Regions from separate parts of the Arthrobacter sp. Cza30 genome, predicted to be linked through region 2. Evidence: riboswitches for the same ligand, from Rfam matches in the RefSeq annotation. Region 2 holds a riboswitch; each other region holds the start of a gene.
What was found. A riboswitch is a leader RNA that binds a small molecule or an ion and turns the genes downstream of it on or off. The one in region 2 is predicted to bind S-adenosylmethionine.
Positions count from the first base shown of each region.

Region 1: linked by a shared signal. The riboswitch ahead of AC5RVZ_RS31260 (LLM class flavin-dependent oxidoreductase) and the one ahead of AC5RVZ_RS23510 (bifunctional o-acetylhomoserine/o-acetylserine sulfhydrylase) in region 2 are both predicted to bind S-adenosylmethionine.
Region 3: linked by a shared signal. The riboswitch ahead of AC5RVZ_RS31245 (acyl-CoA dehydrogenase family protein) and the one ahead of AC5RVZ_RS23510 (bifunctional o-acetylhomoserine/o-acetylserine sulfhydrylase) in region 2 are both predicted to bind S-adenosylmethionine.

Region 1 covers NZ_JBNHGA010000014.1:74,688-78,149, reverse strand. Annotated here, with positions in the region: gene AC5RVZ_RS31260 (LLM class flavin-dependent oxidoreductase) at 1-1,371, opposite strand, end outside; SAM riboswitch class I at 1,461-1,550, opposite strand; gene AC5RVZ_RS31255 (APC family permease) at 1,640-3,100, opposite strand; gene AC5RVZ_RS31250 (acyl-CoA dehydrogenase family protein) at 3,113-3,462, opposite strand, start outside.
Region 2 covers NZ_JBNHGA010000007.1:128,468-145,387, reverse strand. Annotated here, with positions in the region: gene AC5RVZ_RS23515 (VOC family protein) at 1-554, opposite strand, end outside; SAM riboswitch class IV at 781-895, shown strand; gene AC5RVZ_RS23510 (bifunctional o-acetylhomoserine/o-acetylserine sulfhydrylase) at 963-2,288, shown strand; gene metX (homoserine O-acetyltransferase MetX) at 2,369-3,439, shown strand; gene AC5RVZ_RS23500 (winged helix DNA-binding domain-containing protein) at 3,535-4,698, opposite strand; gene AC5RVZ_RS23495 (SGNH/GDSL hydrolase family protein) at 4,711-5,544, opposite strand; gene AC5RVZ_RS23490 (alpha/beta fold hydrolase) at 5,708-6,772, shown strand; gene AC5RVZ_RS23485 (alpha/beta hydrolase) at 6,919-7,569, shown strand; gene AC5RVZ_RS23480 (RNA-binding S4 domain-containing protein) at 7,588-7,815, opposite strand; gene AC5RVZ_RS23475 (glycine--tRNA ligase) at 8,001-9,389, shown strand; gene AC5RVZ_RS23470 (GNAT family N-acetyltransferase) at 9,475-10,383, shown strand; gene AC5RVZ_RS23465 (YibE/F family protein) at 10,387-11,781, shown strand; gene AC5RVZ_RS23460 (HAD family hydrolase) at 11,851-12,519, shown strand; gene dusB (tRNA dihydrouridine synthase DusB) at 12,718-13,899, shown strand; gene AC5RVZ_RS23450 (deoxyguanosinetriphosphate triphosphohydrolase) at 13,892-15,187, shown strand; gene dnaG (DNA primase) at 15,296-16,920, shown strand, end outside.
Region 3 covers NZ_JBNHGA010000014.1:70,920-74,381, forward strand. Annotated here, with positions in the region: gene AC5RVZ_RS31235 (alpha/beta hydrolase) at 1-586, shown strand, start outside; gene AC5RVZ_RS31240 (CoA-binding protein) at 699-1,115, shown strand; SAM riboswitch class IV at 1,205-1,319, shown strand; gene AC5RVZ_RS31245 (acyl-CoA dehydrogenase family protein) at 1,394-2,632, shown strand; gene AC5RVZ_RS31250 (acyl-CoA dehydrogenase family protein) at 2,862-3,462, shown strand, end outside.

The DNA of each region.
Region 1 (3,462 bases), on a different contig from region 2:
GTGGTTCTCCGGTAGCTTGTCGCCGCGGCCGAAGAGCTTGTTGCGCAGGGTCCCCGGCGCGTACTCCGTGGGGTAGGCTCCCAGCTTCTGCAGCTCCGGCACGACGTATTCCACGATGTCCTCGAAGGTGCCCGGGGTGATCGCGTAGGCCAGGTTGAACCCGTCCACGTCGGTCTCGTCGACCCACTCCATTAGCTTGGCGGCCACCTCACCGCCGGAACCGACGGTGATCGGGCCGAAGCCGCCGACGCCGACCCATTCGGCCAGCTGGCGGATGGTCCACGGCTTGCCGCTGTCGCCGGAAGCCTTCTGGAAGGTCTCCACCGAGGACTGGATGGCATTGGACTTCACGTTTTCGCCGATCACGTCGTCCGGGCCGTAGGTGGAGAGGTCAACGCCCATCCAGCCGGAGATCAGCGCCAGCGCGCCGTTGATGTCCGCGTAGGACTTGTAGTCCTCGAACTTGGCCTGCGCGGTGGCGGTGTCCGGTCCGGTCACAACGGTCTGCATCGCGTAGATGCGTACGTCGTAGCGGTCGCGGCCCGCCGCTTCCACGGCGTCGCGGATCTTCTTCACCGACGCCGCGAGCATCTCCTTGGTCGGGCAGGTCACGAACACCGCCTCGGCGTTCCCGGCGGCGAACTCGGTGCCGCGCTTGGAGGCCCCGGCCTGGAAGATGACCGGGGTGCGCTGCGGGCTCGGCTCGGTGATCGCGATGCCGGGAACCTTGAAGTACTTGCCCTCGTGCCGGATCTCGTGGACCTTGGCCGGGTCGGTGAAGACGCCGGTCTCGACGTCCTTGACCACGGCGTCGTCCTCCCACGAGCCCTCGAGCAGCTTGTAGATGACCTCGAGGTATTCGTCCGCGTGGTTGTAGCGCTCGTCGTGCTCCAGCTGGTCTTCTTGGCCCATGTTGCGCGCCGCCGAGGGCAGGTAACCGGTGACCACGTTCCAGCCGACCCGCCCGTTGGTCAGGTGGTCCAGCGTGGCCAGGCGGCGGGCGAACGGGTACGGGTGCTCGTAGGCGGTGCCGGCGGTGACGCCGAAGCCGAGGTTCTCGGTCACCGCGGCCATCGCCGAGACCAGCATGAACGGATCATTCACCGGGACCTGGGTGCCGGCGCGCAGCGTGGTCTCGTTGGAGGACCCGAAGACGTCGTAGGTGCCGAGCACGTCGGCGATGAACAGGCCGTCGAAGAGGCCCTTTTCCAGCACCTTGGCCAGGTGGGTCCAGTAGCCGATGGTGTTGTAGTTGGCGGACTTGTCCTGCGGGTGGCGCCACAGTCCGGGCGACTGGTGGCCCACGCAGTTCATGTCGAAGGCGTTGAAACGAATCTGGCGCCGGGGGTTGGGCTGCGGGTTTACGGTCATGTCAGGCTCCTTTTCTGATGAGAAGAGCCCGCGCCGGTCCTCCGTTGGGCATGCGAGTGCCCAACGGAAGACCAACGAGAGATCGAGCTTCTCCATCGGTCCTGGCGGTAGCACCTTCCTCAGGGAGGGGGTTGCTGCGGCGTCAACAAGCCAGGTCTCTCGGCCGCTCTGGATGGGTACCCCTCCATTGGACACCCGGGGGCGTCCCGGAGGGAAATGTTCGCCGTCACGCGAGGTAAGAATTACGGCGCGTGACGCCGGGTAAAAATTACGACGCCGGGGCGGAGCCGGCTTTGGCCTGCGGCCGCTTCCATCCCGCCACCGCTCCCGCCCCTAGGCAGACAAGAATCAGGACGACGACGGCGATGGCCAGCGGCACACTGTTGCCGACCAGGGTGGGGAGGTTCTGCAGGATCAGGCCCAGGATTCCCAACAGCCCGATCAGTCCGAGCGCCGGGGCGACGGAGCGCTTCCAGTCGCGGGCCGGCGCACCCTTTCTCCGGAAGAAGACCAGCACCGCGATGCTTGTGAGCGTCATCAGCACCACCACGCCCAGGGAAGCGAAACCGGCAAACCAGGTGTAGAACTGCACGATCGGGTCCCAGCCGGCGACGGCGGCTGTCAGCAGGAACAGGGCAACCACTCCGGTCGAAGCGGCCGAGGCCAGATGTGGCGAGTGGTGCCGGGTGTGCGTGCCGGCCAGCTTGGCGGGGAAAATGCCTTGTCCGGCGATCTGGAAGAAATAGCGTGAGCTGATGTTGTGCAGGGACAGGATGCAGGCGAACAGGCTGCTGGCCAGCAGTACCTGGATGACGTGGCTGCCCGCGGTGCCGAGGTAGAGCGCCGTAGTCTCCGAGAGCAAGGTGCCGGGCGCGTCCGTGGCCTTTTGGACGATGCCCTCGTCGCCCCACACGCTGATCAGCAGCCAGCTGGAGAGCGCGTAGAAGCCGCCCACCACGATGAGGGCTACATAGGTGGCGCGCGGGATCGTCTTGTCCGGGTCGCGTGCCTCGTCGCGGAACACGGCGGTCGCCTCGAAGCCAATGAAACTCAGGATGGCGAACAACAGCGCGATGCCGGGCGCCCCGGACAGCACGGTGGACGGGGTGACGAACCCGGTGGACAGGCCCTCCCGACCGCCGCCGCCAAAAATTACGGCAGCGTCAAGGACCAGCACGATCAGCACCTCGGCGACCAGCAGTACCCCCAGCACCTTGCCGGAGAGCTCGATGTTCCGGTGGCCCAGCCAGGCGACGGCGGCCAGGGCGGCAGCGGCCCATGCCCACCATGGCAGTGCCGGCCCGCCGTAGGCGCGGACCACTTCGTCGACGGCCGGCGCCAGCAGGCCGTAGACGCCGGCTTCCAGCGCGAGGTAGGAGAGCAGAGCCACGAAGGCCGCCCCCAGGCCCGCCCTGCGGCCGAGGCCTTTGTCGACGTAGCTGAAGAACGCGCCGGCCGTTGGCACGTGCGGTGTCATGGTGGTGAAGCCGACGGCAAACAACAGCAGGATGGCCATGGCCAGCAGGTAGATGAAGGGAAGGCCAGCGCCGTTGCCGCTGACGATGGCCAGAGGGACGGTTCCGCCGATGACGCCCAGTGGCGACGCGGCGGCCAGCACGATGAGCACGATGCTGGCGACGCCCAGCCGGCCGGAGAGCCGCGGAACGCCGGTCGCGCCGGCCACAGCCTCGGGCTTTGCGAGGGTCGGGTTATTGGTGGATACGGACATTGTGGCCTCTTCCTAGACGGCCGCGGAACGGGCGGCGGGGCTGACTGACTGGCGTTCGGCGTCGGCGTTGGCCTCGCCAATCGTCCAGACGAAGGGGGGTTCGGTGGCGTTGACTTCCCAGTCGCCGACGATCCGGGACTTATAGATAAACGGGTTGTGCGTCGCCACGGTGCGGGCGTTGCGCCAGTGCCGGTCCAGCGCCTTGTCTGTGCTGGTCGAGGAGGCACCGAGCGCATTGAAGAGGGCGCCCGCGGCGTCCGGGACCAAGGCGCTGAGCACAATCTGCGCACGACCCGATTCCAGTTCGACGGCGATGTTGGCCGCCTTCTCGGCGTCGCCGTCTGACTGCCGCGAGGCGAAGA
Region 2 (16,920 bases):
TCGTCCAGCAGGCCGTCGACCGGGGTGCCCAGCCAGTCCGCCACCCGGTCGGAAGAGCCGGCGATGGTCAGGCCGATCAGCTTGACCGTGGCGGGGCGGGCGTTGGACGGGTGCAGCGATTCGGTGCCGTCATCCCAGCGCAACATGTAGGGCACCTGCGGGTCGGCGATGAGGCCCTTGATCCCGATCTGCTGCCAGCTCAGTTCCTGCCCATCCGGGAACTTGCGGTTGCCGGGAACCGCGTGGCGGCCCAGCCGTTCTTCGAACGGGGTCAGGTCGTCGACCGCCACGCACCAGCCCATCCAGCCGCCGCCGGCTTCCGACCGCGCCCGCACTGCCTGGCCAAAGGGGGCTTTGTCGGAAGCGGGGTGGTCGAGCACCTCCACCACCTCCAGGTAATGGTGGCCGGTGAGGGGGAAGATCATATTGCGGGTGCCGAAGCGAGGGTGAACCCCGCCCTTGACGGCGTCGATGCCCAGGGCTTGGGCGATCCGCTCTGAGGTGGCAGCCAGACCGTCGGGTTCAGCAGCATAAGAAACATGGTCGAAGCGCATGGCATTATCTTGGCACTTTGTGAACCCGCTCTCGACTTAGGGTGACCTAAGTCACTCAGCTTGCGGCTCGTGCAAGGCGCGCCGTTCCCGGCAGCAATTCCGCCGTGCCCGACACGCCCCGGCAGCTTGACGTGCGGACGGTCGGACAGACCGCCCGGAGCTGGGTGCCCAGTCATAAGGTGTCATATTGTTGCGGCCGCCGGCCTGTCTGCGGAGACTGGAGGCAGGTCATGAGTGCCAGCGCAAAACCCCGGTTTGCTGGCCGGCAACCCTCCAACCGCGGTGGGGTGCCCCGGGTGAAGACCAGGCAGCCGCCACAAGGCGGTGCGCAAGCGCGGGTCACACCCGGGACAGACATGCCGGCACGGCCGGATCCCGGATGGCCCCTTCCAGTGAAGGAGTTGCACCATGTCCAATGCCGATTGGTCCTTTGAAACCCGTCAGATCCACGCAGGGCAGGAGCCGGACGCCGCCACGGGCGCCCGCGCACTGCCGATCTACCAGACCACCTCGTTCGTGTTCCCCAGCGCGCAGAGCGCGGCCGACCGGTTCGCCCTGTCCGAACTGGCGCCCATCTACACCAGGATCGGCAATCCCACCCAGGAAGCGGTCGAGACCCGGATCGCCAACCTGGAGGGCGGCGTCGGCGCCCTGCTGCTTGCTTCGGGCCAGGCCGCGTCGACGTTCTCTATCCTCAACCTGGCCGAGGCCGGCGACCATATCGTGGCCAGCCCCAGCCTGTACGGCGGCACCTACAACCTGCTGCGCACCACGCTGCCCAAGTTCGGCATCGAGGTCACCTTCGTCGAGGATCCGGACAACCTGCAGCAGTGGCGCGATGCCGTCAAGCCGAATACCAAGGCGTTCTTCGGCGAGGTCGTTTCCAACCCGCGCCAGGACGTGCTGGACCTGGAGTCGGTCAGCGCCATAGCCCACGAAAACGGCGTGCCGCTGATCGTGGACAACACCTTGTCTACCCCGTACCTGATCCGCCCGATCGAGTGGGGGGCCGACATCGTGCTCCACTCGGCCACCAAGTACCTCGGCGGCCACGGGACGGCGATCGGCGGCGTGATCGTTGATGCCGGAACGTTCGATTTCGCCGCCGACCCGGAGAAGTTCCCCGGGTTTAACACGCCGGACGACACCTACAACGGGCTGGTCTTCGCCCGCGACCTCGGCGTCAACGGCGCTTTGGGCGCCAACCTGGCCTACATCCTCAAGGCCCGGGTGCAGTTGCTGCGCGACCTGGGGTCCGCCATCTCGCCGTTCAATGCGTTCCTGATTGCCCAGGGGCTGGAGACGCTGAGCCTGCGCGTGGAGCGGCATGTGGCCAACGCGCAGAAGGTGGCCGAATTCCTGGAAGAGCACGACGACGTTGCCTCCGTCGCATACCTCGGCCTGCCCTCCAGCCCCTGGTACGAGCGCGGCCGCAAGTACGGCCCGAAGGGGACCGGCGCCATCGTCGCGTTCGAAATCAAGGGCGGCATCGAGGCCGGCAAGCGCTTTGTGGACGGCCTTGAACTGCACTCGCACGTGGCCAACCTGGGCGATGTGCGCTCGCTGGTGATCCACCCGGCGTCGACCACCCATGCCCAGCTCTCGGCCGCGGAGCGGGTCGCGGCCGGGGTGACCGACGGTCTGGTCCGCCTGTCGGTGGGCATCGAGAACGTCAACGACATCATTGCCGACCTGGAGGCCGGTTTCCGCGCCGCCAAGGGCGCGGACGACTAGGCAAGCAGGTAGAGCGCAGCGTGACGATAGTGCAACCGCAGGAACTGGTGGAACAGGCGACCGACGGCATCCTGCGCCGGATGCCGGTTGGTGCGCTGGAGTTGGAAGCCGGCGGCTATCTGCCCGAGGTGGTCCTCGGCTTTGAAACCTGGGGCACCTTGAATGCGGACGCGTCCAACGCCGTCCTGATTCAGCACGCCCTGACCGGCAGTACGCATGTGGCACGCGGCTACTCCGACGAGGACGGCTGGTGGGATGATCTCGTGGGCCCCGGTGCCACGATCGACACGGAGCGCTATTTCGTAGTGGCCGCCAACATGATTGGCGGCTGCTACGGTTCCACCGGTCCCTCGTCGCCGGCGCCGGACGGGACGCCGTGGGGGTCACGCTTCCCGTTCGTCACGATCCGCGATTCGGTCCGGGCCGAGGCACGGCTGGCCGACGCGCTGGGCATCCGGCGCTGGCACACGGTGCTCGGCGGGTCGATGGGCGGCGCCCGCGCGCTTGAATGGGCGGCGACGTTCCCGGAGCGCACCGCCCGGTGCGCCGTCCTGTCGTGCGGCGCCGCGAGCACCGCCGAGCAGATTGCCTTCGCGCAGGCGCAGGTCGCGGCCATCCGGCTGGACCCGCACTTCGCCGGCGGCGACTATTACGGGGGTCCCGCGCCCGAGGCGGGTCTGGGTATCGCCCGGCGCATCGCGCACATCAACTACCGCTCGGAGCCGGAGCTGGAGTACAGGTTCAGCCGCAAGCCGCAGGCGGAGGAGCAGCCGTACGGCGGCATCACGCCGTCCGCCCGTGGCCGCTATGCCGTGGAGAGCTACCTAGATTACCAGGCGGACAAGCTCGTCGCGCGCTTCGACGCCAACAGCTACATCCTGCTCACCGAGGCCCTCATCAGCCACGACGTTGCCCGGGGCCGGGGCTCGCTGGAGCAGTCGCTGGGCGGCCTCACCGACACGCAGTTCTTCGTCGCCGCGGTGGATTCCGATCGCCTGTACTTCCCGGAACAGTCGCGGCAGCTGGCCGAGGCGTTGCCCGGGGCAGTCAAGGTCCACACCATCGAAACGCCGCTGGGCCACGACGGTTTCCTGACCGATATCCACCAGCTGCACGAGGCCCTGACCGACGCGTTCTTCGCGCCCGCCTGACCTCCCGCCTGCGTGTCGGCGGCCCGAGTACGACGCCGGTGCGCGCCGTCCGCGCGGAGTCCCACCGCTGCGCCCTAGCAGGTAGAGCGGAGCGGTCAGGCCAGGTAGAGCGATACCGGCCGCCGCAGGAAGGCCGCGTAGCGCTCCACCGCGACGCCCACGGCCTGCCGCTCAGGCTCGGTGAAGACCCGCTGCGGTTTGAGCCGCAGCTCGGCGGAGCCGGGCCGGAGGACGTGTCTCCAGTTGCCGGCCATCCGTCCGTCCAGCAGCAGCACGTGGATCGGCACCTCGCCGCCCAACGCCGCCGGCGCACTGCCGCCCAGGTAGCCGCGGGTCTTGGTGTAACCCATGACGTATTCGTCGTAACACTGGATCAGGTCAGCCCGCGGGTGTCCGTCGTCCGCCGCAGCGACGCCGCCGATCGTCCCGGCGGCGGGGGAGTACCAGAGCTGTTGCCCCTCGGTTTCGAACCGTTCCAGTCCGTCACCGCCCCCGGATTCGAGGCCGCGCTTCAGGTCCGCCTGGGGCAGTTTGGACCAGTCGGAACAGTCCTTTAAGGTCGCCGGTCCGCGGCTGGTGAAGTAGCGCCCGGTCAGTTGGGCCAGCGCCGCGTCGCGGTCGAAGTCCGCGCCCAGCGGCGGCACCCGCTCGTCGAAGGCCGCGTACGTCTGCTGCACGGCGCCGGACGCGGCCGTCCGCGGAGGCCCGTTCACCAGCACCCGGTCCATTTCGGCATGGAACACCAGATGCCCCAGCCGCTGCCCGCGCAGCGTCGCTCCGTTCAGCCTCGCGCCGTCGTCCTTGAGCAGCGCCGCTTGGGCGAGCCGGGCGGCGAGCTCGTCCCGGGTCAGGTGCCGGCCTCCGGCGACGGCCGCGGCCAGCACGTCGTTGCTGCGCGCCACCGTTGCCTCATCCAGGCCCAGCTGCCGGTCCCGGCCCTTGTTCCCTGCCTTGAGGCGGGGGCCGGAGAGCAGCATCAGCCAGCGCAGGTCCTCGGCGGCCACAAAGTGCCAGGTGGGCCGCAGGACATGCGTGCGCAGGATGCGCCCGCCGACGATCGCCGCATCCACCTCCGCAGCGTTGTCCCGTGCAGGTCCGCCGCAGCGCTGGGCCAGCGACCAGCGGGCATAGGCATATTCCTGGGACTGGAAGGCTAGCAGCCAGCGCAAGGCGGCGGCGGCGTCGTCCCCGGGGCTGTCCCACAGCCGCTGTGCCCGCAGCCGGTGACGGCGGATCTCCTGGGGACTCGGCTGCCGCACCGGCTGCTCCTGTTACCCGGCGGCGCCGGGAGGCATGCCCGGACCGAAGAAGGGGTCGGCGGCCGGCCGCTTGGGCAGGATCCCGTCGCCGGAGGACTGTTGACGGACCCGGCGCAGGACCCACGGGACCAGGTGCTGGCGTGCCCACACCAGGTCCTCGGTGCGGGCGGTGCGCCAGTTCTTGGGCGGCAGCGGTTTGGGCGCCTCGGGCTGCAGCGAATGCTCCACGTTGAGGGCGTCCAGGACCATGGCGGCGATGGTGTGGTGCCCCAGCGGGGAGAAATGCAGCCTGTCCGGTGCCCACATCTGCGGTGCCTTCAGCTGGCGCAGCGCCCACATGTCGGCCACGACGGCGTTATGGCGGGCCGCCACCGTGCGCAGGTTCTCGTTGTAGATGGCGGCCTTGCCGCGGACACTGCCGATGACGGGCGTATCGCCGATGTCGGGCGCGGTAAACAGGACGATGGTGGCTCCCGACGCTGCCAGCCGCGTGACGGCGCGATCGAACTTCTCGGCCAAGGCGTCCGGGTCGCCTCCCGGCCGGATCACATCATTGCCGCCCGCGCAGATCGAGATGAGGTCCGGCTGCAGGGCCAGGGCCGGTTCGACCTGTTCATCGATGATCTGCTGCAGCAGACGGCCGCGGATCGCGAGGTTGGCATAGGCGAAGTCATGGTGGCCGCGGGCGAGTTCCTCGGCCACGCGGTCGGCCCATCCGCGGTGTCCGCCCGGGCTCCCGGGGTCCGGGTCGCCGATGCCTTCAGTGAACGAATCACCCAGGGCCACGAAACGGCTCCAGGGATGGCGGGCCGCGGCGACGGACGCTTGTGTTTCGGAAAGGGACAAGTTACTCACAGGTACATTGTCCCAAGAAGCCGCGGGGGACGCACAGGCAGGCGTGACCTAATACCTGAATCACGTTTCAGAAAGTAATGGTCAGCGCCCGATTTCCCCGCTACTGTGTGCTTGACGCGGCCAACGGCGGCCGCCTCGACCTCGAGGAGCTGAGATGGAATTGCTGGCGGGAATCGTGGCGCGGCGCGTGCCGACGGAGCGGCTGACGGTGAACATCCTCGAGCGCGACGGCGACCGGCCCGACGGCATCCCGGTGGTTTTGGTGCATGGGAATGTTTCCTCCGCGCTGTTCTGGCAGGAGGCGATGCAGGCGCTGCCGGCCGACTACCGCGTGCTCGCGGTGGACCTGCGGGGTTTCGGCCGCACGGACCCGGCGCCGGTGGACGCCGGCCGCGGGCTGCGTGACTTTTCCGACGACCTTCAGGCCACGTTGGACACCCTGCAACTGGGCCCCTTGCACCTGGTCGGCTGGAGCATGGGCGGCGGCGTGGCGATGCAATACGCGCTGGAGCGTCCGGTCCGCAGCCTGACGCTGCAGGCTCCGGTCTCGCCGTACGGGTTCGGCGGGACGGCGGGACCGGAGGGACGGAGGCTCACCGAGGATGACGCCGGCACCGGTGGCGGGGGAGCCAACCCCGACTTCGTGGCGCGGTTGCAAGCCGGGGACACCAGTGACGACGCGCCTGCCTCGCCGCTGTCGGTGTACCGCTCGACCTATGTGCACGCCGGGTTCCAATCGCCCTACGAACGCATTTGGGTCGAATCGATGCTCAGCACCAAGACCGGCCCCGACAACTATCCGGGCGATTCCGTCCCCTCGCCGAACTGGCCCGGCTTCGCTCCCGGACGCAGGGGGGTGCTGAACACGATGGCGCCGGGGGTCTTCGACGCCAGCGGCATTTTCGACCTGGCAGACAAGCCGGACATCCTCTGGATCCACGGCGACAGCGATGCGATCGTCTCCGATGCTTCATTCTTCGACCTGAACTGCCTCGGAAAGGCCGGCCTGGTGCCCGGCTGGCCGGGGGAGGACGCGGCCCCGCTGCAGCCGATGGTCGCGCAGACCCGGGCGGTGCTGGAAAAGTATGCGGCCAACGGCGGGCGCTTCACCGAGGTGCTGCTCGAAAACTGCGGACATTCGCCGCACGTGGAGTATCCGGAACGGTTCGTCGCCGAGCTGACGGCGCACATCGAAGCAAGCGGTTCGTCGCCGAGCTGACGGCGCACCTCGAACGGAGCGGCGGGGCCGGGTAGCCCGCAGCGGCAGGGTTCCGAGCACCGGGCCGCTGCCCGGGGTTGGGAGATCCGACACCTTAAGAAGCTTTAACTTTCAAGCAATGGTCTTTTTGTGCCATCATGGAACGCATGACTGAAACTGCTTATCAGCCCGTCGTTGCCTGGTCCAAACCCGAACAGGAGCGGGCGGGGACGCCCCTGCTGGTGCTCTTCCACGGCTACGGATCCCACGAGCAGGACCTGATGGGCCTGGTGCCCGGGCTGCCGGAGGAATTCACCGTGGCGGCGGTGCGCGCGCCGGTGGCGATGGGACCCGGCTTTACCTGGTTCCCCCTGATGCACGAGCCGGACTTTTCCGTGGACAAGGTCACGAAGGCCGTCAGTGACGTGGTGTCCTGGCTGGACGGAGTCAAGGACCAGCACAGCAGCGTTTCGGTGCTGGGCTTTTCCATGGGCATGGCGGTAGCCACCTCGGTGCTGCGGCACCGCCCGGAGGAAATTGCCGCAGTGGTCGGCCTGTCCGGATTCGCCGTGCCGGCAGCGGGCAACGATTTCTTCCGCGACGATGCGGTCAAGGCGATCCAACCCCCGCTCTTCTGGGGCCGGGACCAGGCGGACCAGGTCATCACCCCGGACAAGATCGAGTTCACCCACGCCTGGACGAACGAGCATGTGGACCTGACCAAGGTCCTCTACCCCGGCATCGGCCACGGCATCAACGCCCAGGAACTGGCGCATGTGAAGGAGTTCCTGACCTACAAGGTGCTGCAGGGGAAGTAGCAAACGGCCCCGTGCGGGTCAGCCGCGGCTGACCCGCACCGTGTGGCCGTTGCAGCTGACCGTATCCCCGGCGTGCAGCTGCCGGCCGCGGCGCGTTTCGATGTCGCCGTTGACCTGGACCAGTCCGTTCTCGACGAACTCCTTGGCCTGGATCCCGTCGTCGGCCAGGTTGGCCAGCTTCAGCAGCTGGCCCAGCCGGATCATTTCGTCGCGGATCGGCACGTCATGCATTTCGTCGGAAGCCATGGAACCATCATGCCTGATGCCTGCCGATGGATCCGCGCGGTTCGGGTTCGGGTTCCCGTTTTCGGTAGGCTAACGTTGTAGCTTCGCTATGCGCCGATCCGTACCTGCAGCAGCCGGGCGGATCTGTGCCATGACAACCCTCGGACCGCACCCAGCGGCCCTGGAGAGATACGGAGAACCACCTCATGGCAGCAGCCAAATCAGCCCTCGATTCGATCATTTCGCTGGCCAAGCGCCGCGGCTTCGTGTTCCAGGCTGGTGAGATTTACGGTGGATCCCGCTCCGCATGGGACTACGGGCCGCTCGGCGTCGAGCTGAAGGAAAACATCAAGCGCCAGTGGTGGCAGACGATGGTCCGCGGCCGCGACGACGTGGTCGGACTGGATTCGTCGGTCATTCTGCCGCGCCAGGTCTGGGAAGCGTCCGGCCACGTGGACGTCTTTTCCGACCCGCTGGTGGAGTGCCTCAACTGTCACAAGCGCTACCGCGCCGACCACCTCGAAGAAGAGTACGAGGAGAAAAAGGGCCGCGCCCCGGAAAACGGGCTGAAGGACGTCGCCTGCGTCAACTGCGGCACCAAGGGCGAGTGGACCGAACCCCAGGAATTCTCCGGCCTGCTCAAGACCTTCCTGGGCCCGGTCGCCCAGGAAGAAGGCATGCACTACCTGCGCCCGGAGACCGCGCAGGGCATCTTCGTGAACTTCAACAATGTCCTGACCACCTCGCGGAAGAAGCCGCCGTTTGGCATCGGCCAGATCGGCAAGAGCTTCCGCAATGAGATCACCCCGGGCAACTTCATCTTCCGCACCCGCGAGTTCGAGCAGATGGAGATGGAATTCTTCGTGGAGCCCGGGACGGACGAAGAGTGGCACCGGTACTGGATCGACGCCCGGCTGCAGTGGTACGTGGACCTGGGCATCAAACGCGACAACCTCCGCCTCTTCGAGCACCCGCTGGACAAGCTGAGCCATTACTCCAAGGGCACCACCGACGTCGAATACCGCTTCGGCTTCCAGGGCTCGGAGTGGGGCGAGCTGGAAGGCATCGCCAACCGGACGGACTTTGACCTGTCCACCCACTCCAAGCATTCCGGCACCGACCTGAGCTACTTCAACCAGGCCACCAACGAGCGCTACACCCCGTACGTGATCGAGCCGGCCGCCGGGCTCACGCGGTCCTTCATGGCCTTTTTGGTGGACGCTTATACCGAGGACGAGGCGCCGAACGCCAAGGGCGGCGTGGACAAGCGCACGGTGCTGCGGCTGGACCCGCGCTTGGCCCCGGTCAAGGCCGCCGTGCTGCCGCTGTCCCGCAACGAGGACCTCTCGCCCAAGGCCAAGGAGCTGGGGGAGGCGCTGCGCAAGACCTGGAACATCGACTTCGACGACGCCGGTGCCATCGGCCGCCGCTACCGCCGCCAGGACGAGATCGGCACGCCGTTCTGCATCACGGTGGACTTCGACACGCTCGAGGACCAGGCGGTGACCATCCGTGAACGCGACTCGATGGCGCAGGAACGGGTCTCCCTGGACAAGGTCGAAGGATATCTGGCAGCCCGCCTGATCGGAGCCTGACCCGGCCGCGGACCGTGCGTCCGCGGCCGCTGCGGCAACCGTCCGGCCGCCCGACCAGGGCAGCGCACCCCCCTAAAGGAGAACCATGGCCCAGCTGACCTACCGTGACTGGCGCGAGGACGATGACCTGGCCCTGCTGGAGATCTGGGGCGACCCGGAAACCGGCCAGGCCGGTCACTTCCGTGCCATGCTCCGCCCGTCCGCCGACCAGCCGTGGTCGCGGTGCATCGTGGCCGAGGACCAGGGGATAGCCGTTGCCGCCGGCACGGTCTACGAGACCAGCCTGCATCCGGACCGGCTGTGGGTGTACGTCGAGGTTGCCCGCGACCACCGCGGCGCCGGGGTTGCCCGTGACCTGCTGGCACGGCTCCGCGCCGAGGCCGAGCACGCGCCGTCGGGCGTGCGGAAGCTGCGGGCGAAGGTGGAGCCGGACACCCCCGGCGCCGCCTTCGCCCGGGCCGCCGGCCTGGCCCAGATCCAGAGTTCGCGCGTGGTGCTGGTCTCGCCCGGCGCGCTGCCGCTGCCGGACCTCGGGGAGACCGGTCCGCAGCTGGAGGAGGCAGCCACCGGGTCGGTGGAACTGACCCGGGCCGTGGCCGACTTCTACAACTCGGTGCACGTGTGGGACCGGGCGGACATGACCGTGGGACGTGCCCAGCAGATGCTGCTCAGCGAGAGCGCGGGGGCCGGCGGCGCGGTGGTGCTGCGCAGCGCGCCCAAGTCCGACGGCGGAACCATCCAGGCCTTCGCCGTCAGCTACACGCACGAGCGCACGGATGCCCCGGCCGACGTGCTGATGGGATACGACACCGCGCTGCCGGCCGAGGACGCCCAGGCCGCGGTGCGGGCGCTGCTGGCCATGCTGGTGGCGCAGTACCCGGTGCAGCTGGAGGTGGACGACTCGATGACTGCAGTGCTGGCCGTCCTGCAGCCGCTGCTGGACTCCGGTCTCGCGCGCCAGTTGGGTCCGGAAACCTCCATCGTCAGCGACTGACGGATGGGGCACAGCCACAGTCACGGAACCTCCACGCCCGGAGCCGCCGCCCTCGCCGCCCGGCGGCGAGCCAACCTGCTCCTGGCGGCCATCCTGCTGCCGGTCACCGTCCTGACCCTGGTGGGCATGATCCTGCTCTGGCCCTCCGGGGACGGAGCAGGAGCCAACGTCCCCGATCCCTATGCCGCGGCGCCCGGGGTGACCTTCGACGTCGGCACCGTGCAGCGGGTGGAGCTGGAAGACTGCCCCACCTCGCAGGCGGCGGTGGACGCCGGCATGGAGGCGCAGGAGTGCCTGGTCGCCTACACCCAGCCCGACGCCGGCGGCTCACCGCTGCCCGTGGAGATCACGCCGGAGATCGCGGCCTCGCGCGGCGTCGAGGCCGGCGACACCATCCGCTACCTGAATCTTTCCGGCGTCATGGGCGGGCAGGAGGGGGCCTACGTCTTCGTGGACTTCGTGCGCAGCGTCCCCATGGTGCTGCTGGCCGTGCTCTACGCCCTGGTCGTGGTGGCCGTGGCCCGCTGGCGCGGCTTCCGCGCGATGCTGGGGCTGGCGGGCGGTTTCCTGGTCCTGGCGCAGTTCATCCTGCCGGGCCTCATGGAAGGCAAGCCGCCGCTGCTGCTGGCGCTGATCGGCTCGGTCGTCATCATGGTGGGGGTGCTCTACTTCGCGCACGGATTCTCGGCCCGCACGTCCACCGCGTTGCTGGGCACCCTGTTCGGCCTCGGCGTGACCGCCCTGCTGGCGGCCTGGGCCACCGACGCCGCCTACCTGACCGGCGTGGACGACGACTACACCTACCAGCTGATCAACCTGGGCGGCAGCCTCTCCGTCTCCGGGCTGATCATGTGCGGGCTGATCATCTCCGGCCTGGGCGTGCTCAACGATGTCACCATCACCCAGTCCTCCGCGGTGTGGGAGATGTACGAACTGGCTCCCGGTGCCTCTGCCAGGCGCCTGTTCACCGGGGCCATGCGCGTGGGACGGGACCACATCGCCTCCACCGTCTACACCATTGCCTTCGCCTACGCCGGCGCGTCCCTTCCGGTACTGATCCTGGTGTCGCTGCACGACCGGCCGCTGTTCGCCACGTTGACCAGCGGGGAACTGGCCGAGGAGATTGTGCGCACCCTGGTCGGATCCATCGGCCTGGTCCTGGCTATCCCGATCACCACGTTGATCGCGGTGCTGGTGGTCAAGGCCACCGGCATCCGCGGCCCGGCGGCGGCGGGGGAGCGGTCAGGCCCCCGGCACCTCATGGCCGGAGCCGCAGCGGATGCTGACGCGGGGGTACGGGGGCCCGGAGCGGCCGCCGCGGCCGCCGACGCCGGGGTGCGGGACCCCGGGGCGGAAGCCCCGGCCGGCCACGGCAGGCCCGGCGACCCGAGCGGCTAGACTGCACACAGTGGCGCCGCGCCCGCGCAGGTGCCGAAAGAACCATCACCGTCGTCGGGAGGAGTGCTCATGAAGGGCGTGCTGTTTGACGTGGACGGGACGCTGGTGGACTCGAACTACCTGCACGTGCTGGCCTGGTGGCAGGCCTTCCGGCAGGCGGGTCTCGACGTCCCGATGGCAGCCATCCACCGTTGCGTGGGAATGGGCGGCGGCAGGCTCATCGCGCAGCTGCTCGACGAGGACCGCGACCAGTCCCGGGACGAGGACCTCAAGGCCGCCCACGGAACCGTCTTCTCCACCTTTTGGCCGGCCCTGCGCCGCTTCGACGGTGCCCGTGAGCTCGTGCGCCGGTCCGCCGAGGAGGGTTTCGCCGTCGTGCTGGCCTCTTCCGCCGAGGGAACGGAGCTGGAAGTGCTGCGCCGCGTGATCGACGCCGACGGGTCCATCACCGCCGCCACCAGCTCCGCGGACGCGGAGAACAGCAAGCCGGCGCCGGACATCCTGCAAGCGGCCCTGGACGCGGCGGGCCTGCAGCCCGCAGACACCGTTTTCGTGGGCGACGCCGTGTGGGATGTCCAGGCAGCGGGAGACCTCGGGATCCCGTGCATCGGCCTCGAATGCGGCGGGACCCCCGCTGCGACCCTGCTCCACGCCGGCGCGGCAGAGGTATACCGGGACCCGCAGGACCTGCTCGAACACTTCACGGACAGCGCCCTCGGCGGCTTGCTGCGCGCCTGAGGGCCGCCGGATGGCGGGCGGCCTGCTGCGCGCCTGACGGCTTGCTGCGCGCCTGGCGGCCGGCGCGCGGCCGGGCTGTCCCGCGGACGCGAACAAACCCCGGCGGCTGGGAGGGACGGCGGCGAAGCGGACCGGGCCGTAAGTCCACAGGCGGGGGTGCCGGCGGACGGATTTGCCCGGTTTTGAGAGAATGGTGGGGTGACACTTACCGCTGCCCCCGAATCGGCCGCCAAGCTCGAGCTTCCGCCGCTCAAACTCGGCCCGATAACCGTCGACACCCCGGTGGTGCTGGCACCCATGGCCGGCATCACCAACAAGGCGTTCCGCCGGCTCTGCCGCCAGTACGGCGGCGGCCTGTATGTGGCGGAAATGGTCACGTCCCGCGCGCTGGTCGAACGCAACCGGGAGTCCATGCGGATCATCTCGCACGATGAGGACGAGGACGTGCGGTCCGTCCAGCTCTACGGCGTGGATCCCAAGACCGTCGGCGCCGCCGTCCGGCTGCTGGTGGAGGAAGACCGCGCCGACCACATCGACCTGAACTTCGGCTGCCCGGTGCCGAAGGTCACCCGCCGCGGCGGCGGCTCGGCGCTGCCCTGGAAAACCGAACTGTTTACCGCGATCATCCAGGCCGCGACCCGCGAGGCCGCCAAGGGCGACGTGCCGCTGACCATCAAAATGCGCAAGGGAATCGACGACGAGCACCTGACCTTCATCGAGGCCGGCAAGATCGCCCGCGACGCCGGGGTTGCGGCCGTGGCACTGCACGGCCGCACTGCCAGCCAGTTCTACTCGGGCAAGGCCGACTGGAACGCGATCGCCGAACTGCGGGAAGCCCTGCCGGACATCCCGGTGCTGGGCAACGGAGACATCTGGAGCGCCGAGGATGCGGTGCGGATGGTGCACCAAACGGGAGTGGACGGCGTCGTCGTCGGCCGTGGTTGCCAAGGCCGGCCGTGGCTGTTCGGTGACCTGCAGGCCGCCTTCGAAGGAACCGACAGGCGCTTCCGCCCCGGGTTGAAGGACGTCGCGGACAGCTTCTACCGGCATGCCGAGCTGCTGGTGGATTACTTCGAGGACGAGGGCAAGGCCCTGCGGGATATCCGCAAGCACGTGGCCTGGTACTTCAAGGGATACTCGGTGGGCGGAGAGCTGCGTGCCGCGCTGGCCCAGGTGCCTACCCTCGGGGTGCTGCGCGAACTGCTGGCCGAACTGGATGCCGACGCTCCCTACCCTGGGGCGGACGCCGAAGGCCCGCGCGGCCGGGCCGGTTCGCCCAAACGCACGGCGCTGCCCGACGGCTGGCTGTCCAGCCGGGAGCTGAACGCGGATCACAAGGCCATGATCGCCGCCGCTGAACTGGACGTCTCCGGTGGCTGAGGTACGCACCGGGCGCCCGGCCCCGCCCACGCCGGGCTACACGGAGTTCGACCAGGAGCGCTGGTACACGGAGGAGCCGAAGAGCACCTACCGCACGCAGTTCGAACGCGACCGGGCCCGGGTCCTGCACTCGTCGGCCCTGCGGCGGCTGGGCGCCAAGACCCAGGTGGTGTCCCCGGACACGGACGACTTCGTGCGGACGCGGCTGACGCACAGCCTGGAGGTGGCGCAGGTCGGCCGCGAACTGGGTCGTACCCTGGGCTGCGACCCGGACGTGGTGGATGCCGCCTGCCTGTCCCACGACCTGGGCCATCCCCCGTTCGGCCACAACGGGGAGACCGCGCTGAACGCCGCGGCCCACGCCATCGGCGGTTTCGAAGGCAACGCCCAGACACTTCGGCTGCTGACCCGGCTGGAGCCCAAGATCCTGCGCCCGGACGGATCGCCGGCCGGGCTGAACCTGACCCGGGCCAGCCTGGACGCGGCCTGCAAATACCCGTGGTCCGCCGACGACGCGCCGGTGATCCACGGCAAGCGCACCAGCAAGTTCGGCGCCTACGAAGACGACCTTCCCGTGTTCAACTGGCTGCGCGAAGGCGCCGCGGAGCGCCGGTCCTGCCTGGAGGCCCAGGTGATGGACCTCGCCGACGACATCTCCTACTCCGTGCACGACGTCGAAGACGCCATCGTGGCCGGACGCATCCAGCTCAAGTGGCTGGACAGCGCCGACACCCGCAGCAGGGTCATCGGCTACACCCAGCAGTGGTACCTGCCCTCCAGTGACGCCCAGGAAGTGGACGAGGCGCTCATCCGGCTGGAGCGCTCCGGCGTCTGGGTGCGCGAGGCCGACGGCAGCCGCAAGGCAATGGCCGCGCTGAAAGACATGACCAGCCAGCTGATCGGCCGCTTCTGCTCAAGCGCGATGGAAGCCACCCGCTCCATCTACGGCCCGCAGCAGCTGACCCGCTACGGAGCGGAGCTGGTGGTGCCGCAGGAAACCGCCACCGAGATCGCCGTGATGAAGGGCCTGGCCACCACATTCGTGATGACCGCGGACCTGCGCCAGCCGGTCTACGAACACCAGCAGGAGATCCTGCACGACCTGGTCAGCGAGCTCCATGCCACGGGGGAGAAGCATCTGGAGGAACCCTTCGCCTCGGATTGGCGGGATGCGGACGACGACGGCGGCCGCCTTCGCGTGGTCATTGACCAGATCGCCTCGCTCACCGATGTCTCCGCCCTGGCGCTGCACGAACGCCTGATGGGGTCCCACCGCACCCTCCTGTGAGGTTGCGGGCCCCGCAGCTTCCCTCCACAGGCGGCTGCGCGCGGCGCCTCCTGCACAAGCCGCCGGCGGTTCCGCCGTCGATTTGGCACGGCTGCATACCATGGGACTATGGCCGGACTCATTAAGCGTGAAGACATCGATGAAGTCCGCCAGCGTACCGACATCAAGGAAGTCATCGACGGCTACGTCACGTTGAAGTCGGCCGGCATCGGTTCATTCAAGGGCCTGTGCCCCTTCCATGACGAGCGGTCGCCGTCGTTCCACGTCCGTCCGCAGGTGGGCACCTACCATTGCTTCGGCTGCGGCGAGGGCGGCGACGTCATCTCCTTCGTGCAGAAGATGGATCACACCACGTTCAGCGAGACCGTGGAGAAACTCGCCCACCGGATCAATTACACGCTCCGGTACGAAGACGGCGGCACCGGCCCCCGCCGGGAGGACGTGGGCAAGCGGCAGCGGCTGCTGGACGCACACAAGGTTGCCGCGGAGTTCTTCCGGGAGCAGCTCCAGAGCCCGGGTGCCGCGACGGCTCGGGAGTTTCTCTCCGGACGTGGCTTCGACCAGGCCGCCGCGGAACAGTTCGCCGTGGGCTATGCCCCGCAGGGCTGGGACGGCCTGCTCAAGCACCTGACCGGCCGCGGCTTCACCCAGGACGAGTTGCGCATGACCGGCATGTTCTCCGGCGGATCGGACGGCTCCGACGGCAGGAACAGCCGGATCTATGACCGTTTCCGCGGCCGGCTCATCTGGCCCATCCGCGACCTGACCGGCGCGACCATAGGATTTGGTGCCCGCAAGCTCTTCGAGGACGATCAGGGGCCCAAATACCTCAATACGCCGGAGACGGCGCTCTACAAGAAGTCGCAGGTCCTGTACGGCATCGACCTAGCCAAACGGGACATCGCCCGCAACCGCCAACTGGTGGTCGTGGAGGGCTACACGGACGTAATGGCGTGCCACCTTTCGGGCATCCGGACGGCCGTGGCGACGTGCGGCACATCCTTCGGCACCGACCACATCAAGATTGCGCGGCGCCTGCTCTCCGACGACGGGACCGGCGGCGAGGTCATCTTCACCTTCGACGGCGACGAGGCGGGCCAAAAGGCCGCGCTGCGGGCCTTCGAGGAAGACCAGCGCTTCGTCGCCCAGACCTACGTAGCCGTCGAGCCGAGCGGCGCGGATCCGTGCGACCTGCGTTTGAGCCACGGCGAGGGTGCGGTGCGCGAGTTGATCAGCTCCCGCCGTCCGCTGTTCGAGTTCGCGATCAAGGCCACCTTGAAGAAGTTCAACCTGGACACAGTTGAAGGAAGGGTCCAGGCCCTGCGTGCCGCTGCACCGGTGGTTGCCGAGATCAGGGACCCCGCCATGCGACCCGGCTACTCGCGTGAACTCGCCGGCTGGCTGGGCATGGACATCGAAGACGTCACCCGCGCGGTGGCCGGGGCCGCCAAACGGGGACAGGAATCCGGGACCCGGGCGGCGGGCCGCGAGCGGGGCCAGCAGGACCGCGGGCAGGAATCGAACCGCGGCAACCAGCAGCCGCCCGGACCCTACCGGCGCGGCGGCGGTCAGCAGGGCCGGGACGCATGGAATCCGGGAAATCCTCCCCCCCGGCAACAGGACGGCCAGCCTGCCTACGGGCACGCCGCGCAGCACGGCTACGGCCGGGGCGCCGAGGCCGGCGGAGGAATGGACTACGCCCGGGAATCCGGCCAGTACGCGCCACCTCCCGC
Region 3 (3,462 bases), on a different contig from region 2:
CCTGGCGGCAGATCCCGGCACACGGGTGGATGGGGCTGTGCTGCTTTCGGCCTCGGCACAGACGGGCTTCGAGACAGGCAGATGGCAGACAGCCCAGATCAGCGACTCGCTGCCCGCCTTCCCGCGCTTGCTGCTGAAGCTCTTACGCCAGGACCTGGTCAAGATGCAGGCGAAATCGGTGGAAAAACTTCGCACCACCACCGAGGACGTGGTGCGCATGCAGGGCCGAAAGATCAACGCGCTCTGGCACCGGGAGTTCCTCGACTTCGACCCCGTTCCGAACTTGGAGCGCTTGCACATGCCGGTGCTGGCTGTCACGGGGGCCAAGGACGTGCAGGTGGACCCGGCCGACCTGGACATCATCGCGGCGACCGTTCCCGGCCCGGTGACCACGAGGAAAATCGAGGACCTGTCACACCTGCTGCGCCGCGACCCGAAGGCTCCGACCCTCTCCGACTACAAGCGCCAGATCCGCGAGCCCGTGGACGCTGAACTGCTGGAGCTGGTGGGACGTTGGATCTCCGAGCAGGCGGACTCGGCTTCCGGCGCGGCTGGAACGCCTGCCACCGGGCAGTTGGCTGGCTAGTCACCGGCTGCCCGGATGGCCCGGGCTGCCGGGGGAGGGGTTTATCCGCCTCTCGGTGATGCGGGGTGTGCGGGCGGTTCCGGTGCCGAAGAGTCGCAGGTAGGGTGGCGCCATGGCACACCAAAATGACCCCGAGGTCGTCTACCGGCTGCTGAGCACGCCGGGCCGCTGGGCCGTCGTCGGCCTGTCCACGAACCCGCACCGGGTGGCCATGCGCATCTCCCGGTACCTGATGGACCAACTGGACATGGAAGTCGTCCCCGTCAACCTGCAGGGCGACGACGTCCTCGGTCTGACCGGTTACCAAAAGCTCGGGGACATTCCCGGCGAGATCGACGTGGTGGACTGCTTCGTGAACTCGCAGAAGGTGGGCCCGGTGGTGGACCAGGCTATCGAAATCGGTGCCAAGGCGGTGTGGCTCCAACTGGGCGTGGTCGACGAAGCCGCCGCGGAACGGGCCAGGGCGGCGGGCCTGGACGTCGTCATGGATACCTGCCCAGCCATCGAGGCCCCGCGCCTCGGCCTCTAGGTCGGGCGCCCGTAACATTGCGCCGCGGAACGTCACGGCCTGTCACGTGCTTCCGTGCGCCGGATCGGCCCCGGCATACTCGACTCCGAGATCAAGAGTCCCAACGACAAGCTCTGGCTGGTTGGGCGGCAACCCTCTCCCGTAGCGGGGTGCCCCAGATGAGGATCCGGCCGCGCACAACACCGTGCCCGGCAAGTACGGCCCCCTCCGGGCTGCGTCCCCAACCGTGACGGTTGCTGCGCCGCGGCCCTGCGGGAGCCCCGCCTTGAGGAGCCGACATGACCGCCGTCGTGACCGAAAACAACCCGCAGACCCGCCGATCCCCGTGGACCGGACAGGCCACCGCCGAGGAACTGGCCCACTGGCAGCAGATAGCCGAAGGCGTTGCCGCCGCGCTGGCGCCGGACGTGCTGGAGCGCGACCGCCGCAACGCCGACCCACACGCCGAGGTGGAACTGCTGCGCAACTCCGGGCTGCTCAACCTGATCATCCCGGCCGCATGGGGCGGCGAGGGCGGGCACTGGGAAAGCGCGCTGCACGCCGTGCGCATCCTGGCCCGCACCGACGCGTCGATCGCGCAAATACTCGGTTACCACTACGCCAATCAGGGCGCGGTCGTCTTCTACGGTGATCCGCAGGTGCAGGAGCGCCTGCTCCGCCGCTCCGCACGGGGACGCTGGTCCTGGGGCGACTCCGTGAACCCGGTGGACCCGAATTTAGAACTGGTTCCCGACGGCGACGGCTACCGGCTGAATGGCACCAAGCACTTCTCCACCGGCGCCTCCGTCGGCGACGTCATCCTGGTCAACGCCGTGATCGCGGCCGGACTGCAGCAGGGCAAGTTCCTGGCCCTCGCGCTGGAGCATGACCGGACGGGGATCGGATACCTCGGGGACTGGGATGCGCTCGGCCAGCGGCTCTCGGCCAGTGGTTCGGTGAAGTACGACGGCGTGCAGGTCACCGCCGCGGACATCATCGGCGAGGTAGGGGAGGAGCCTTTCTCGACGCTGGTCACCCCCTACATCCAGCTGGCCTTCGGCAACCTCTACCTGGGCATCGCGCAGGGGGCGCTGGACCGCGGGCGCCGGATCACGCTGGCGCGCCGGAACTCCTGGTTCCTCAGCACGCAGGAGACCTATGCCCAGGATCCGCTGACACAGCGGGTTTACGGCGAGCTGGTCTCGCGGGTTGCCGCGGTGGAAGCCCTGGCCGACCGAACGAACGCCAGGTTCGACGCTGTTATTGCCGCCGGCGCGCAGCTGAGCGCGGAAGCCCGGGCGGACATCGCGCTCGAGATTGCGCGGCTCAAGGTTGTGTCCACCGAGGTGGGTGTGGACGTGGCGAACCGCATCTTCGAGACCACTGGCTCGTCCTCCGCGAAAACCGAGGTCGGGCTGGACATCTTCTGGCGCAACATCCGCACCCACACGCTGCACGACCCGGTCGACTACAAGAAGGTCGAGGTCGGCGCCAACTACCTGCTCGGCGACGTCCAACCGATTTCGCTCTACACCTGAGCGGCGCAGCCCGCGCCTGCGGGTCACCTCCTGACCGTCCGCAGCCCGCGGGCCGGTCATGACTGCTGCGACTCGCAGGCTGCATCAGGGCTGCCCGAATCTGCGGTCACCACCGCTGCCCCCCGATCCGCAGGCCCCATCACCGCTGCCTTCAACCCGGGCCCCATCACCGCTGCCCTCAACCGGGCCCCATCTCGCGCCCACGCGCCGAACCCCCAGGAGAACCACCATGACTGAAACCATCGACAACCTCGCCACGGCCTTCGACGCCGCGGCCGCCAAATACCGCCCGATCTTCGCGCGCATCGCCGCCGGGGCGTTGAGCCGCGAGCTCACCCGCGAACTGCCGTTTGACCAGATCGGCTGGCTGAAGGACGCCGGCTTCGGCGCCGCCCGGATTCCGGCCGAGTTCGGCGGCGACGGGCTGGACTGGGAAGAGTTCACCCGACTCCTGATCGAGCTGGCCACGGCGGACAGCAACATTCCGCAGGCGCTGCGTTCGCACATCGCCTTGGTGGAGGAGAACCTGTACCACCACGGCCGCACCTCGGATCGCAGCGCCTGGCTGCGGCGCTTCGCGTCCGGCGAGCTGGCCGGCAACGCCTGGACCGAACCGGGCGCCGGGGGAACCGCCACCGTGCTGTCCGAGACCGGCGGCAAGCTGCTGCTGAGCGGCCGCAAGTTCTACACCACCGGCACCATCTTCTCGGACTGGATCGATGTCACCGCCAAGCGCCCGGACGGCTCCGATGTCTCGGTGATCATCTCCACCAAGACGCCGGGCGTGGAAACCTTCGACGACTGGGACGGTTTCGGCCAGCGGCTCACCG